DNA from 2 places in the Methylophilus flavus genome. Region 1 is predicted to be linked to the other one. Evidence: predicted binding sites of a transcription regulator. Region 1 holds the regulator's gene; the other holds the start of a gene.
What was found. Region 1 encodes sigma-54, which starts transcription at its own class of promoters, with help from an activator protein. Its sites were predicted from a motif close to TGGCACNNTTCCTGCT; they were not measured.

Region 2: the regulator sigma-54 is predicted to act here: its motif matches at 2,213-2,228, upstream of ACFQ2T_RS08480 (transglutaminase family protein).

What each region holds. Positions count from the first base shown of each region.
Region 1 covers NZ_JBHTLN010000002.1:70,879-76,932, reverse strand. Annotated here, with positions in the region: gene lptA (lipopolysaccharide transport periplasmic protein LptA) at 1-316, shown strand, start outside; gene lptB (LPS export ABC transporter ATP-binding protein) at 328-1,074, shown strand; gene ACFQ2T_RS10320 (RNA polymerase factor sigma-54) at 1,081-2,634, shown strand; gene tyrS (tyrosine--tRNA ligase) at 2,702-3,928, opposite strand; gene ACFQ2T_RS10310 (anhydro-N-acetylmuramic acid kinase) at 4,061-5,185, shown strand; gene gltA (citrate synthase) at 5,371-6,054, shown strand, end outside.
Region 2 covers NZ_JBHTLN010000001.1:1,718,413-1,724,466, reverse strand. Annotated here, with positions in the region: gene ACFQ2T_RS08495 (valine--tRNA ligase) at 1-560, opposite strand, end outside; gene ACFQ2T_RS08490 (NfeD family protein) at 739-1,179, shown strand; gene ACFQ2T_RS08485 (SPFH domain-containing protein) at 1,260-2,099, shown strand; gene ACFQ2T_RS08480 (transglutaminase family protein) at 2,268-5,555, shown strand; gene ACFQ2T_RS08475 (circularly permuted type 2 ATP-grasp protein) at 5,646-6,054, shown strand, end outside.

The DNA of each region.
Region 1 (6,054 bases):
TGGCCGTATGGATAAAGTGCAACTGTATACCGATGCCTGGGTCAAACGTGGCGAAGACATTGTCACCGGTGATTACATCAGCTACGACGCCAATGCGGAATATGCGGAAGTGATCGGTGGCACCAAAGCCAATCCTAATGGCACTGCCAACAGCCGGGTCAAGGCGATTATTCAGCCCAAGAACAAAACTACCCCTCCTGTGATTGATAACAAGGCCAATGCACAGCAAGGGCTGCGCATGAACCGTTCATTACAGCTCAGGACAGAACCGGCAGCGAGCGGCACCGCAAACGAAATCAAGAAAGATCCACAGTAAAGACTGGCAATATGCAAACAACTGCTTCACCAGACAATAGCCATTTAAGCGTCAGCCATTTAAAAAAAGCTTACCAGGGTCGCACAGTCGTCAGGAACACGACGCTGGAGCTGCATAGCGGCGAAGTGATCGGTTTACTGGGCCCGAACGGTGCAGGCAAAACCACCAGCTTTTACATGATTGTCGGCCTGGTCGCCCTTGATGACGGGCACATCACCCTGAACGGCACCGATGTCAGCCACGCCCCCATGCATGAACGCGCGCGCATGGGCCTGGCCTACCTGCCGCAGGAAGCCTCCATTTTCCGCAAGATGACAGTGACAGATAACATCCTGTCTATCCTGGAAACCCGCCCTTACACGTCAGAAGAACGTGAAGCCAAACTCGAATCATTGCTGGATCAATTGCATATACAGCACATCCGCAACAGCCAGGCGGTCAGCTTGTCCGGTGGTGAACGCCGCCGTGTGGAGATCGCCCGTTGCCTGGCGACTGACCCGAAGTTTATTTTGCTGGATGAGCCGTTTGCCGGTATCGACCCGATTGCAGTGATCGAGATCCAGAAAATCATCCGTTATTTGAGCAGCCAGAATATCGGCATCCTGATTACAGACCACAACGTTCGCGAAACGCTGGATATCTGTGACCGCGCCTACATCGTGAATGAAGGCGCAGTATTTGCCGCCGGCACGCCCGATGAAATCATCCAGAATGAAGGTGTGCGTGAAGTATATCTGGGCAAAAACTTTAGGCTGTAATCCCTTATGAAGCAAAACCTGCAATTACGCATGTCGCAAAACCTGGCACTGACGCCGCAGTTGCAGCAGTCTATCCGCCTGTTGCAGCTGTCGACGCTGGAATTGAGCCAGGAGCTGGAAGCTATCTTGCAGGAAAACCCCTTGCTCGAGATGGCCGATAATAATGAAGAAGGCGAGTTTGAAGACAATACGCCCGACGCCCCGTTAGCGGCGCAGGCTGAAGTCGAAGACGCCAGCTCCTTTGACGTCGCCATGCAGCAGCAAGATATCCCCTCACCGGCCGACACACTGCGTGAAGAATTGCGCGATGACCTCAGCGGCAATGAAGGTGAATTGCCCAACCTGAATGAAGAATTTACCCCGCCGGAATTTGAAGACGATTACGGCGAGTTTGGCAGCACCAGTAACTGGGATGAAGCAGGCCGTAACAACAATGATGATGAAGACGGTGACTTCTCCCGCCAGGATGCCACCAATATCAGCCTGCGTGACCACCTGATAGACCAGATTCAGCTGGCACATTTGTCACATCGCGATATGAGCCTGGTCAAACTGCTGCTCGACAGCATCAATGACGATGGCTACCTCGAACAGGATCTGCAGGAAGTCGTTGAGAACCTGCCGGAGGAACTGGAAGTGGATTTGCTGGAACTGGAAACGGCACTCAAGTTGATCCAGAATCTGGACCCGATAGGCATAGGTGCACGCGATTTGCGTGAATGCCTGTTGCTGCAACTGAATGCCCTGCCAGCAAGCACACCCTACCTGAAAGTCGCTATCGCCCTGGTCAAGGACCATCTGGCGCTGCTTGCCAATAAAGACTTTATTAAGCTACGCAAGCAACTTGGCTGCGATGAAGCCTCACTCAAAGGCGCGCAGCAATTGATACGCCAGCAAAATCCAAGGCCAGGCAGCGAATTTTCGAACTTTAGCCATGATCATTTTATCCAGCATGATGTGGTGGTGAAAAAGATCAAAGGTATCTGGGTAGCCACCCTGAATGATGGCGTGATCCCGAAATTGCGCATCAACCAGATGTACGCCGACATCCTCAAACGTAACAGAGATAGCTCAGGCCAGTACCTGCAAAGCCAGATGCAGGAAGCGAAATGGATGATCAAGAATATCCAGCAGCGCTTCTCGACGATTTTGCGCGTCTCGCAGGCGATTGTGGACCGTCAGCGTAACTTCTTTGAGCACGGCGACATTGCCATGCGCCCACTGGTATTACGCGAAATCGCAGAAGAGCTGGACCTACACGAAAGTACCGTTTCACGCGTCACTACCCATAAGTACATGCTCACTGCCAGGGGCGTGTATGAACTGAAATACTTCTTTGGCAGTTCGGTTGCCACAGATGCAGGCGGTTCATGCTCGGCCACGGCTATTCGCGCGCTGATCAAGCAGATGGTGGCAGAAGAGAATGAGAAAAAACCGCTGTCCGATAACCAGATTACCGACACGCTGGCGCAACAAGGCATAGTAGTTGCACGCAGGACGATTGCCAAATACCGTGAATCACTGAGTATCCCGCCTGCGAATTTGCGTAAATCGCTTTGATTTTTTAAGCATCGCCAGAATCAAAAAGGCCGCTATTCAGCGGCCTTTATTTTTAAAATAACAGCGTTTACCGAATCGTTATCCTGGCAAATTTCCGCTTACCCACCTGGGCAACCACTACGCTTTTTGCTAATTGCAGATTTTTGTCTTCCACCTTGACGCTATCCAGTTTCACCCCACCCTGCAGAATCGCACGCATCGCTTCACTGGTGCTTTCCACTAAACCAGCCTGCTTCAATAACTGGCTGATGCCTATGCTGTCACCTTCAATCGTCAATGCAATTTCAGGCACGTCATCAGGAATGCCGCCTTTGGCGCGCGTCTGGAAATCCTGTAATGCTTTTTCAGCAGCGGCCTGGCCATGGAAACGGGCAACGATTTCCTGCGCAAAACCTACCTTGATATTGCGCGGGTTTTCGCCTCCTTCAACACTGGCTTTCCATGCAGCAATGGTTTCCAGCGAAGCAAAAGACAGCAAATTGATATAACGCCACATCAGTTCATCAGAGATAGACATGATCTTGGCAAAAATACTCTCGGGCGCCTCGCTGATACCAATATAGTTGCCTAATGATTTGGACATTTTATTGACGCCATCCAGACCTTCCAGCAATGGCATCATCAACACACATTGTTGCGACTGGCCAGCCTGTTTTTGCAGCTCACGCCCCATCAGCAGGTTAAACTTCTGGTCGGTGCCGCCCAGCTCCATATCTGACTGCAATGCCACCGAATCATAGCCCTGCAACAGCGGGTACAGGAATTCGTGAATCGCAATCGGCTGGTTACCCTTGAAACGTTTGGAAAAATCATCGCGCTCCAGCATGCGCGCAACGGTATGGCTGGCAGCCAGTTTAATCATACCTGCCGCACCAAGCTCGCTTAACCATTTGGAGTTAAACACGATTTCAGTTTTGGCCGGGTCCAGTATTTTAAATACTTGCTCGGCATAGGTATCGGCGTTGATTTTGACCTGCTCGACGGTCAGCGGCGGGCGGGTGGTGCTCTTGCCCGTAGGGTCGCCTATCATGCCGGTGAAGTCACCGATCAGGAATAAAATCTGGTGCCCCAGATCCTGCAACTGACGCAATTTATTGATCAGTACGGTATGCCCTAAATGTAAATCAGGCGCGGTTGGATCAAAGCCTGCTTTAATGCGCAACGGCTTGCCGGTTTTGAGTTTTTCAATCAGCTCCTGCTCGATCAGCAACTCATCCGCACCCCGCTTGATAATAGCGAGCGCTTTTGTGATCTCTGGGCTGATCGCTTCAGGTGTGGGTTTTGCGTCTGTCATAAATACAATTCTGTCACGTTGCTTTACCTATACAGGCAATCAACATTATTGATTAAATTTAAAGCGACTATTTTAACGTAATCCGCTGCTTAACTGTAGGCATATCCCTGCGCAGTGTTACCATGTTGGCCTATGATTTCCCAGTCAACTCCCGCTACCCGTTATTTTATTGGCATCATGTCAGGTACCAGCCTGGATGGTGTGGATGCGGTGCTGGTTGCACATGCAGGCAGAGACTTTCAACAAATTAACCAGGCATTCGTGTCTTATCCACCGGCGGTCAAACAAACTTTGCTGGCATTGCATCAACCAGCCATCAATGAATTGCATGATGCAGCTGTTATGGCAAATACTTTGGCAGCGCTGTACGCAGAGGCCGTGCAAAAACTCTTGCAGCAAAGCGGATTACCCGCATCTGAAATCACGGCTATCGGCTGCCATGGACAAACCATACGCCACTGCCCCGACCTGCCGGACGGACAAGCCTATACCTTGCAAATCGGCAACCATGCGCGCCTGGCGGAGTTGACACAGATCGCTGTGATTGGAGATTTCCGTAGCCGCGATATTGCGGCAGGCGGCCAGGGTGCGCCTTTGGTACCGGCGTTTCACCAGGCCGTGTTTGCCAGCACGATTAAAAACCGCGCCATCATTAATATAGGCGGCATCGCCAACATTTCCTGGTTACCAGTGATGGGACAAGTGACCGGATTCGATTCCGGTCCCGGCAACATGTTACTGGACCAATGGACACAACTACATACCGGCCAGGCCTATGATGCGAATGGCGACTGGTCTGCCAGCGGTCAAATAAATAATGAATTATTACAAGCCATGTTAGCAGAACCCTATCTGGCTCTCGTTGCGCCTAAAAGTACAGGACGCGATTTGTTTAACCAGCAGTGGCTTACACAACATTTGCAGGCGATCGATGACCGCCCGGAAAATATTGCCCGTACCTTGCTGGAACTGACCGCGCTCAGCATCGCCGATGCCATCACGCGCTTTTGCCCTAACCTAGACGAAGCGTATGTCTGTGGCGGTGGCGCACATAATGGCTTGTTAGTGACTCGTTTATCCGCGCTGCTGGGTTGCGCTATCGAACCTACCGACCAACTGGGCGTGGAGGTAGACTGGGTAGAGGCAGTCGCTTTTGCCTGGCTGGCGCAACGCTGTGTCGATGGCTTGAGTGGTAACATGCCTGCCGTGACAGGCGCGACGGGTCCCCGCATACTTGGTGTCATTTATCCGGCATAAGAAATTTCTTTTTTAGTCTGCTTTTTCACTTATGCAGTGCAACTGCACCATGCCCAGGGTTGATACTGGTGCATGTTTTTGTGGCATTTTCCGTGTTTTCACTTCTATCTCCCGGCAAGTGCGCTTTTTTAAGAGTTGATTGCGTATAATTTAGCCTTAACCCATCTACCTATTTTGAGCATGTTATGGCAACCAAAGCGACCATTTCTTTTGATAACGATACTCCTGCCATTGAACTCCCGATCCTGAAGGGTTCGCTAGGTACTGATGTCATAGACATCCGCAGCCTCGGCAAACATGGGATTTTCACTTATGACCCCGGGTTTATGTCTACGGCGGCGTGTGATTCAGGCATTACGTTTATCGATGGCGAAGAAGGCCTGTTGTATTACCGCGGCTACCCTATCGAAACCCTGGCTGAAAATTGCGATTTCCTGGAAGTCTCGCACTTATTGCTGCATGGTGAATTGCCGAATGCCACCCAGAGTGAAGAGTTTGGGCGAGCCATACGCAAAAACAGCATGCTGCACGACCAGATGAGTAATGTATTCCGCGGTTTCAGACGTGATGCACACCCTATGGCGGTCATGATTGCGGTGGTAGGCGCGATGGCGGCGTTTTATCCGGACAATAACGATGTGACCAATCCGGAATCACGCAAGCGCGCAGCGATGCGCCTGCTGGCCAAGGTACCGACCATTGCTGCCTGGAGCTATAAATATAATATGGGCCAGCCGTTCATGTATCCGAAGAACGATTTGGGCTACGCTGAAAATTTCATGCACATGATGTTTGCCACGCCCTGTGAAGAATACGTGCCTAACCCTATCCTGGCACGTGCATTTGAGCGGATTTTGATCCTGCATGCA
Region 2 (6,054 bases), on a different contig from region 1:
TTCACCAGGCGTTTGCCACGGTAAATCAGGCCCTCATTGAACAGGCGGACAAAGGTTTCAGTCACGACTTTATTAAGGCCGGCATCCATGGTGAAGCGCTCGCGGCTCCAGTCAGGTGAAGTCCCCAGGCGGCGCATTTGCTGGGTGATGGTGCCGCCGGAATATTCTTTCCACTCCCAGACTTTTTCCAGGAATTTCTCGCGCCCCAGGTCATGGCGGCTGACGCCTTGCGCATCCAGCTGGCGCTCCACCACTATCTGCGTAGCGATACCGGCGTGATCTGTACCTGGCTGCCACAAGGTATTGTCGCCGCGCATGCGGTGATAGCGGGTCAGCGCATCCATGATGGTCTGGTTAAAACCATGGCCCATGTGCAGGGTGCCGGTGACGTTAGGGGGTGGCAGCAATATGCAGAAATTGTCTTTGACTTCGGGGTTCATGCCTGCGGCATAAAAGCCTTTGCTTTCCCAGAAGGCATACCACTGGCTTTCTATGGTTTTCGGGTCAAACGATTTAGCGAGTTCGCGTGCGGGGGTGGAATTTTGTGTAGGGGTAGTCATGCGCCTGATTTTACCATAGGCCGGTCTGTGCTTTGATAGCGGCGCTAGCCTTTGCCGCAGATTCTGCAGGTGAATCTTTATCAATACATTCAGCGGGCGTCATATCTGCAATCAGCAGAGAATGCTACTATGTAAAATTAATTCTTCAACATTGGTGGATTCAGTGGGAGTGTTTGGCATGGATGTCATGTGGGTTTGGTTTGGTCTGGGCCTGATTTTACTGTGTCTGGAAATGCTATCCGGGACTTTGTATCTGCTTTGGCCAGGGATGGCGGCATTGGTGATGGGATTGCTTTCCTGGTCGTTGCCAGTATTCAGTACGGCATGGCAAATAGTGGTATATGCCATTTTTTCCGTATTAGCAGTGCTTATCTGGCGCAAACGTGAAAAAAGTAATCCAACACCGCGTGTAGGGCAGGCGCAAGGTGAGGAAATTGGTCGCCAGGGCGTGATCATTGCTACAGTGAGTCCGGCGCAACCAGGCAAAATCCGTTTCAGCCAAGGTGTGATGGGGAGCAAGGAATGGACAGCAGTTGCGGATGTGGAGATCGCTATTGATCAACCTGCCAGCATCATCGCGGTCGAAGGCAACAGCTTACGCGTTGCACCGCTGGCCTAACACTTCTACGCTAATTAATCGGTCATTCATCGGGATGCGCAATTGAGCAGCCCATCAGTATATTAAACAGAGGAGTTCACATGGAAATCAGCATTATCTTATTGATACTGGCAATTATCGCCATTGTTAAAGGCGTGCGCATCGTCCCGCAGGGCGAAGAGTGGGTGGTTGAGCGCCTGGGTAAGTTTGCCGGGATTATCAGCCCGGGATTGCATGTGATCAACCCGATTTTAAGCAGGGTCAGTTACAAGGTCACCACCAAAGACATCATTCTGGATATCCCTCAGCAGGAAGTGATTACCCGGGATAATGCGGTCATCCTTGCCAATGCGGTAGCATTTATGAAGGTGTCCAATATCGAACGCGCTGTCTATGGCATTGAAAACTTCAGGGAAGCCATGCGCAATATGGTGCAGACAAATCTGCGCTCCATTATCGGTGGCATGGATTTGAATCATGCGCTGACTTCGCGGGACCGCATTAAAGCTGAATTGAAACAAGCCATTGCTGACGAAGCACTGGATTGGGGCCTGACCGTGAAGAGTGTGGAAATTCAGGATATCAAGCCATCATCAAATATGCAGGATGCCATGGAGCGTCAGGCTGCGGCAGAGCGTGAGCGTGTGGCGGTGGTGACTGAAGCGGAAGGTGCCAAGCAATCACTGATTTTAAATGCTGAAGCACGTCTGGAAGGTGCACGTAAAGATGCCGAGGCGCAACTGGTTGCCGCTAACGCCTCTGCCGAGGCGATCAAACTCATTGCGCAGGCCGTGAAAGAAAACGACACCTCAGCGACTTTCTTGCTTGGCGACCGGTATATTCAATCGCTGCAAAAACTCGCTGAATCGCATAATAGCAAGCTGGTACTGATACCCGGTGATGTGGTCGGTGCCGTTAAAAATCTGATAGGCGGAAAGTAAGCCTGGCATGTGCTGATCGGTCATGATTTGAGATGGCCAATCAGTCACTGCAAATCGTTTTCCTGGGTTTATTATCTTGTGATACAGCTACACATGCGTTAAACCTGAGCAGCTGGCATATTTCCTGCATCCTACTGCTTAAAACAATCATTCCCAAAAGGGGTCGCAGTGGCAATTCGCGTGGCACTACATCACCGCACCAGTTATACCTTTGACCGCCTGGTCAATCTTTCTCCTCACGAAGTCCGCCTGAAGCCTGCCGCACATGCGCGGACGCCGGTGCTGGCTTACTCGCTGACAGTCACGCCCGAGAAGCACTTTATCAACTGGCAGCAAGATCCATACGGCAACTATATTGCACGCTGCGTGTTCCCTGAAATGGTGCGCGAACTCGATTTTACGGTCGATTTGGTGGCGGATATGACCGTGATCAACCCGTTTGATTTTTTTGTTGAAAAATATGCCGAGCAATATCCATTTAATTACACCGAACAGCAGGCGTTTGAACTGACCGCCTATTTGCAGCCTGATAATGTTGGGTTTCTGCTGCAAAACTTGATCAATAAAATTCGCAGCCAGGTCATTAAACCCGGTATGGGCATCGTCGATTTCCTGATGGGCGTGAACCAGTGCCTGCAAACCGATATCGGTTATACGGTACGTCTGGAGCCAGGCATTCAAACGCCGGAAGAAACCCTGCAGAAACTGACAGGCTCTTGCCGTGATACTGCCTGGTTACTGGTGCAGATCATGCGTCACCTTGGGCTGGCAGCACGGTTTGTGTCTGGCTACCTGATCCAGCTCAAAGCTGATGTCGAAGCCTTGGACGGCCCTAGCGGTACCGACCAGGACTTTACCGATCTGCATGCCTGGACAGAGGTATTCATTCCCGGTGCCGGATGGGTGGGGCTGGACCCGACATCAGGGCTGATGGCGGGAGAAGGCCATATTCCCCTGGCGTGTACTGCACTGCCTTCATCCGCCGCGCCGGTGGTGGGGTTTACCGATGTGGCTGAAGTCACCTTCAGGCATGAAATGACAGTGACGCGTATTCACGAAGACCCGCGCGTGACCAAGCCTTACAGCGAGCAGGACTGGCAGGCCATCGTCAAGCTGGGTGATCAGGTCGACGAACAATTGCTGGCGATGGATGTGCGTTTGACCCACGGCGGCGAACCTACCTTTGTGTCTATTGATGATATGGATGGTGCGCAGTGGAATACACTGGCACTGGGTGACCAAAAGCGTGAGTTGGCTGGCAAGCTTGCCTTACGCCTGAAATCACAGGTAGCCGCTAACGGGTTTTTTCATTACGGGCAGGGTAAGTGGTATCCAGGTGAGGCCTTGCCGCGGTGGGCAATTAATATCTACTGGCGTCCGGATGGCAAACCGGTCTGGCACGATGCCAGCCTGTTTTCCGCTGAAGGCGCTGATGATGGCTACACGCTGGTGCAAGCGCAGGCATTTACCAATCACCTGGCTGATATGCTGGGTTTTCCGCAGGCATGTGTGATTCCTGCCTATGAAGATGCGCTGGCGCTCACCCTGCAAGAACAGCAGATACCGGACAATGTAGATCCGCTGCAAGTGGATTTGACAGACAGTGCTGAACGCAAGCGTCTCGCCCGCTTATTGAATCAGGGCCTGGGCTCCGTCGTTGGCTTTATCATGCCGCTTAAACCGGACGAAAAACGCAAGGCCGGCGAGTGGCTGACCAGTAAGTGGCCGTTGCGCCGCGAACACTTATATCTGTTGGGTGGCGATTCGCCTATGGGTTTGCGCCTGCCATTGGCATCCCTGCCCTGGCAACTGCCTGCTGATATTGAACCTGACTTCCCGCTTGACCCCTTTGAGCAAACTGCTGCACTTGGCGAAGCCAAGGCCCCTATCGTTCGCCTCAAGCATAAGACAGTCCAGCCCTCGGCACGTGAGGTGATCCATACTGCGTTGTGCGTGCAAGTGCGCAAGGGCAGGCTATATGTGTTTATGCCGCCGGTCACACGTCTCGAAGACTACCTGGATTTACTCAATGCCATTGAGCAGACCGCCAGTGATTTAAAACTCAAATTGTGGCTGGAAGGCTACACACCGCCACGCGATAGCCGGCTCAGGCTATTAAGTGTGACGCCTGACCCTGGCGTGATTGAAGTGAATATTCATCCGTCTAAAACCTGGCAGGAACTGGTGACGAATGTCAGCATGCTGTATGAAGAAGCGCGCCTGTGTCGGCTGGGTACCGAAAAATTCATGCTGGATGGCCGGCATACAGGCACTGGCGGGGGCAATCATGTCACACTGGGTGGCGAAACCGCAGCGGATAGCCCTTTGTTACGCCGCCCTGATGTCCTGCGCAGCCTGATCACTTACTGGCAACACCATCCGGCGCTGTCTTATCTTTTTTCAGGTACGTTTATCGGGCCGACCAGCCAGGCACCACGCGTGGACGAAGCGCGCGATGACAATTTGTATGAGCTGGGCATTGCTTTCCAGCAAATGGAAAAAGTCGTGCCTTCCGGCAAAGAGAGCAAACAGCCCTGGCTGGTGGACCGATTGCTACGGCACTTGCTGGTCGATTTAACCGGCAATACGCACCGGTCCGAATTTTCTATTGATAAACTGTACTCTCCCGACGGACCAACCGGCAGGCTAGGGCTGGTTGAATTTCGCGCGTTTGAAATGCCGCCACACGCGAGGATGAGTTTGCTGCAAAGCCTGCTGATCCGTGCGCTGGTGGCACGTTTCTGGAAAACGCCATATACCGGCAAACTGGTGCATTGGGGCACCGAGCTGCACGACCGCTGGATGCTGCCGCAATTTGTTGCACAGGATATGGCCGATGTGGTGAATGATTTACGTGAAGCAGGTTACGCTTTTGAGCAGCGCTGGTTTGATCCATTCATAGAATTCCGCTTTCCGCGCTATGGCACGGTTGCCTATCACGGTATTGAAATGGAATTGCGGCAGGCGATTGAACCGTGGAACGTACTGGGTGAAGAAGTCTCGGCTGGCGGTACGGCGCGATATGTCGATTCATCGGTAGAACGCATGCAATTACGCGTACGCGGCCTGACCGAAGGACGCTATGCAGTGACCTGCAACGGACGGCCATTGCCTTTGCAATCCACCGGGGTGGCAGGCGAGTATGTCGCCGGCCTGCGTTTCCGCGCCTGGCATCCATGGTCTGCACTGCACCCGACCATTGATGTACAGGCACCGCTGGTGTTTGACCTGGTGGATACCTGGAGCAGCCAGTCACTCGGAGGTTGTACTTACCATGTGTCGCATCCTGGTGGCAGAAATTATGATACTTTCCCGGTGAATGCGAATGAAGCCGAAGCAAGACGTTTTGCCCGTTTTTGGGCGCATGGACACACGCCTGGCAAAATAGACGTTGTCAAGGAACCGCCTAATCCGCGTTTTCCGTTTACACTGGATCTGCGCTGGCAGGCTAGTTAGGAACCTGCTGTGATCATTTCTCCTCTATGATGAGTAACTAAATGAATGCGTTTCACTTTAATCAACGGGTTTTTTATATAGATCATCAGCATGCAACCAGTGCTCAACCAGCTTTATTTTTCTGACCGCTACAATGAGTTACTGGATAGCAATGGCCAATTGCGTCCGCACTGGCAGGCGCTGGTTGCGCAGCTGGAGTCAGAAGCGCCGACCGCCATGCGCCAGCGGCTGGAGGCGGTGCAGCGCCAGGTACGTGATAATGGGGTGACCTATAACGTCTATGCCGATACCCATGGCGTGCAGCGGCCGTGGGACCTGGATGTGTTACCGCTGATTATCGCGCAGGATGAATGGCAGCATATCGCCGCTTCGGTCGCGCAACGCGCCACCTTGCTGAACAAGGTGCTTCTGGATGTGTATGGCGAACAACGGTTACTGGAAAGCGGACAGCTGCCGCCAGCACTGGTTTACGGACACAGTGGCTTTTTACCTACCTGTG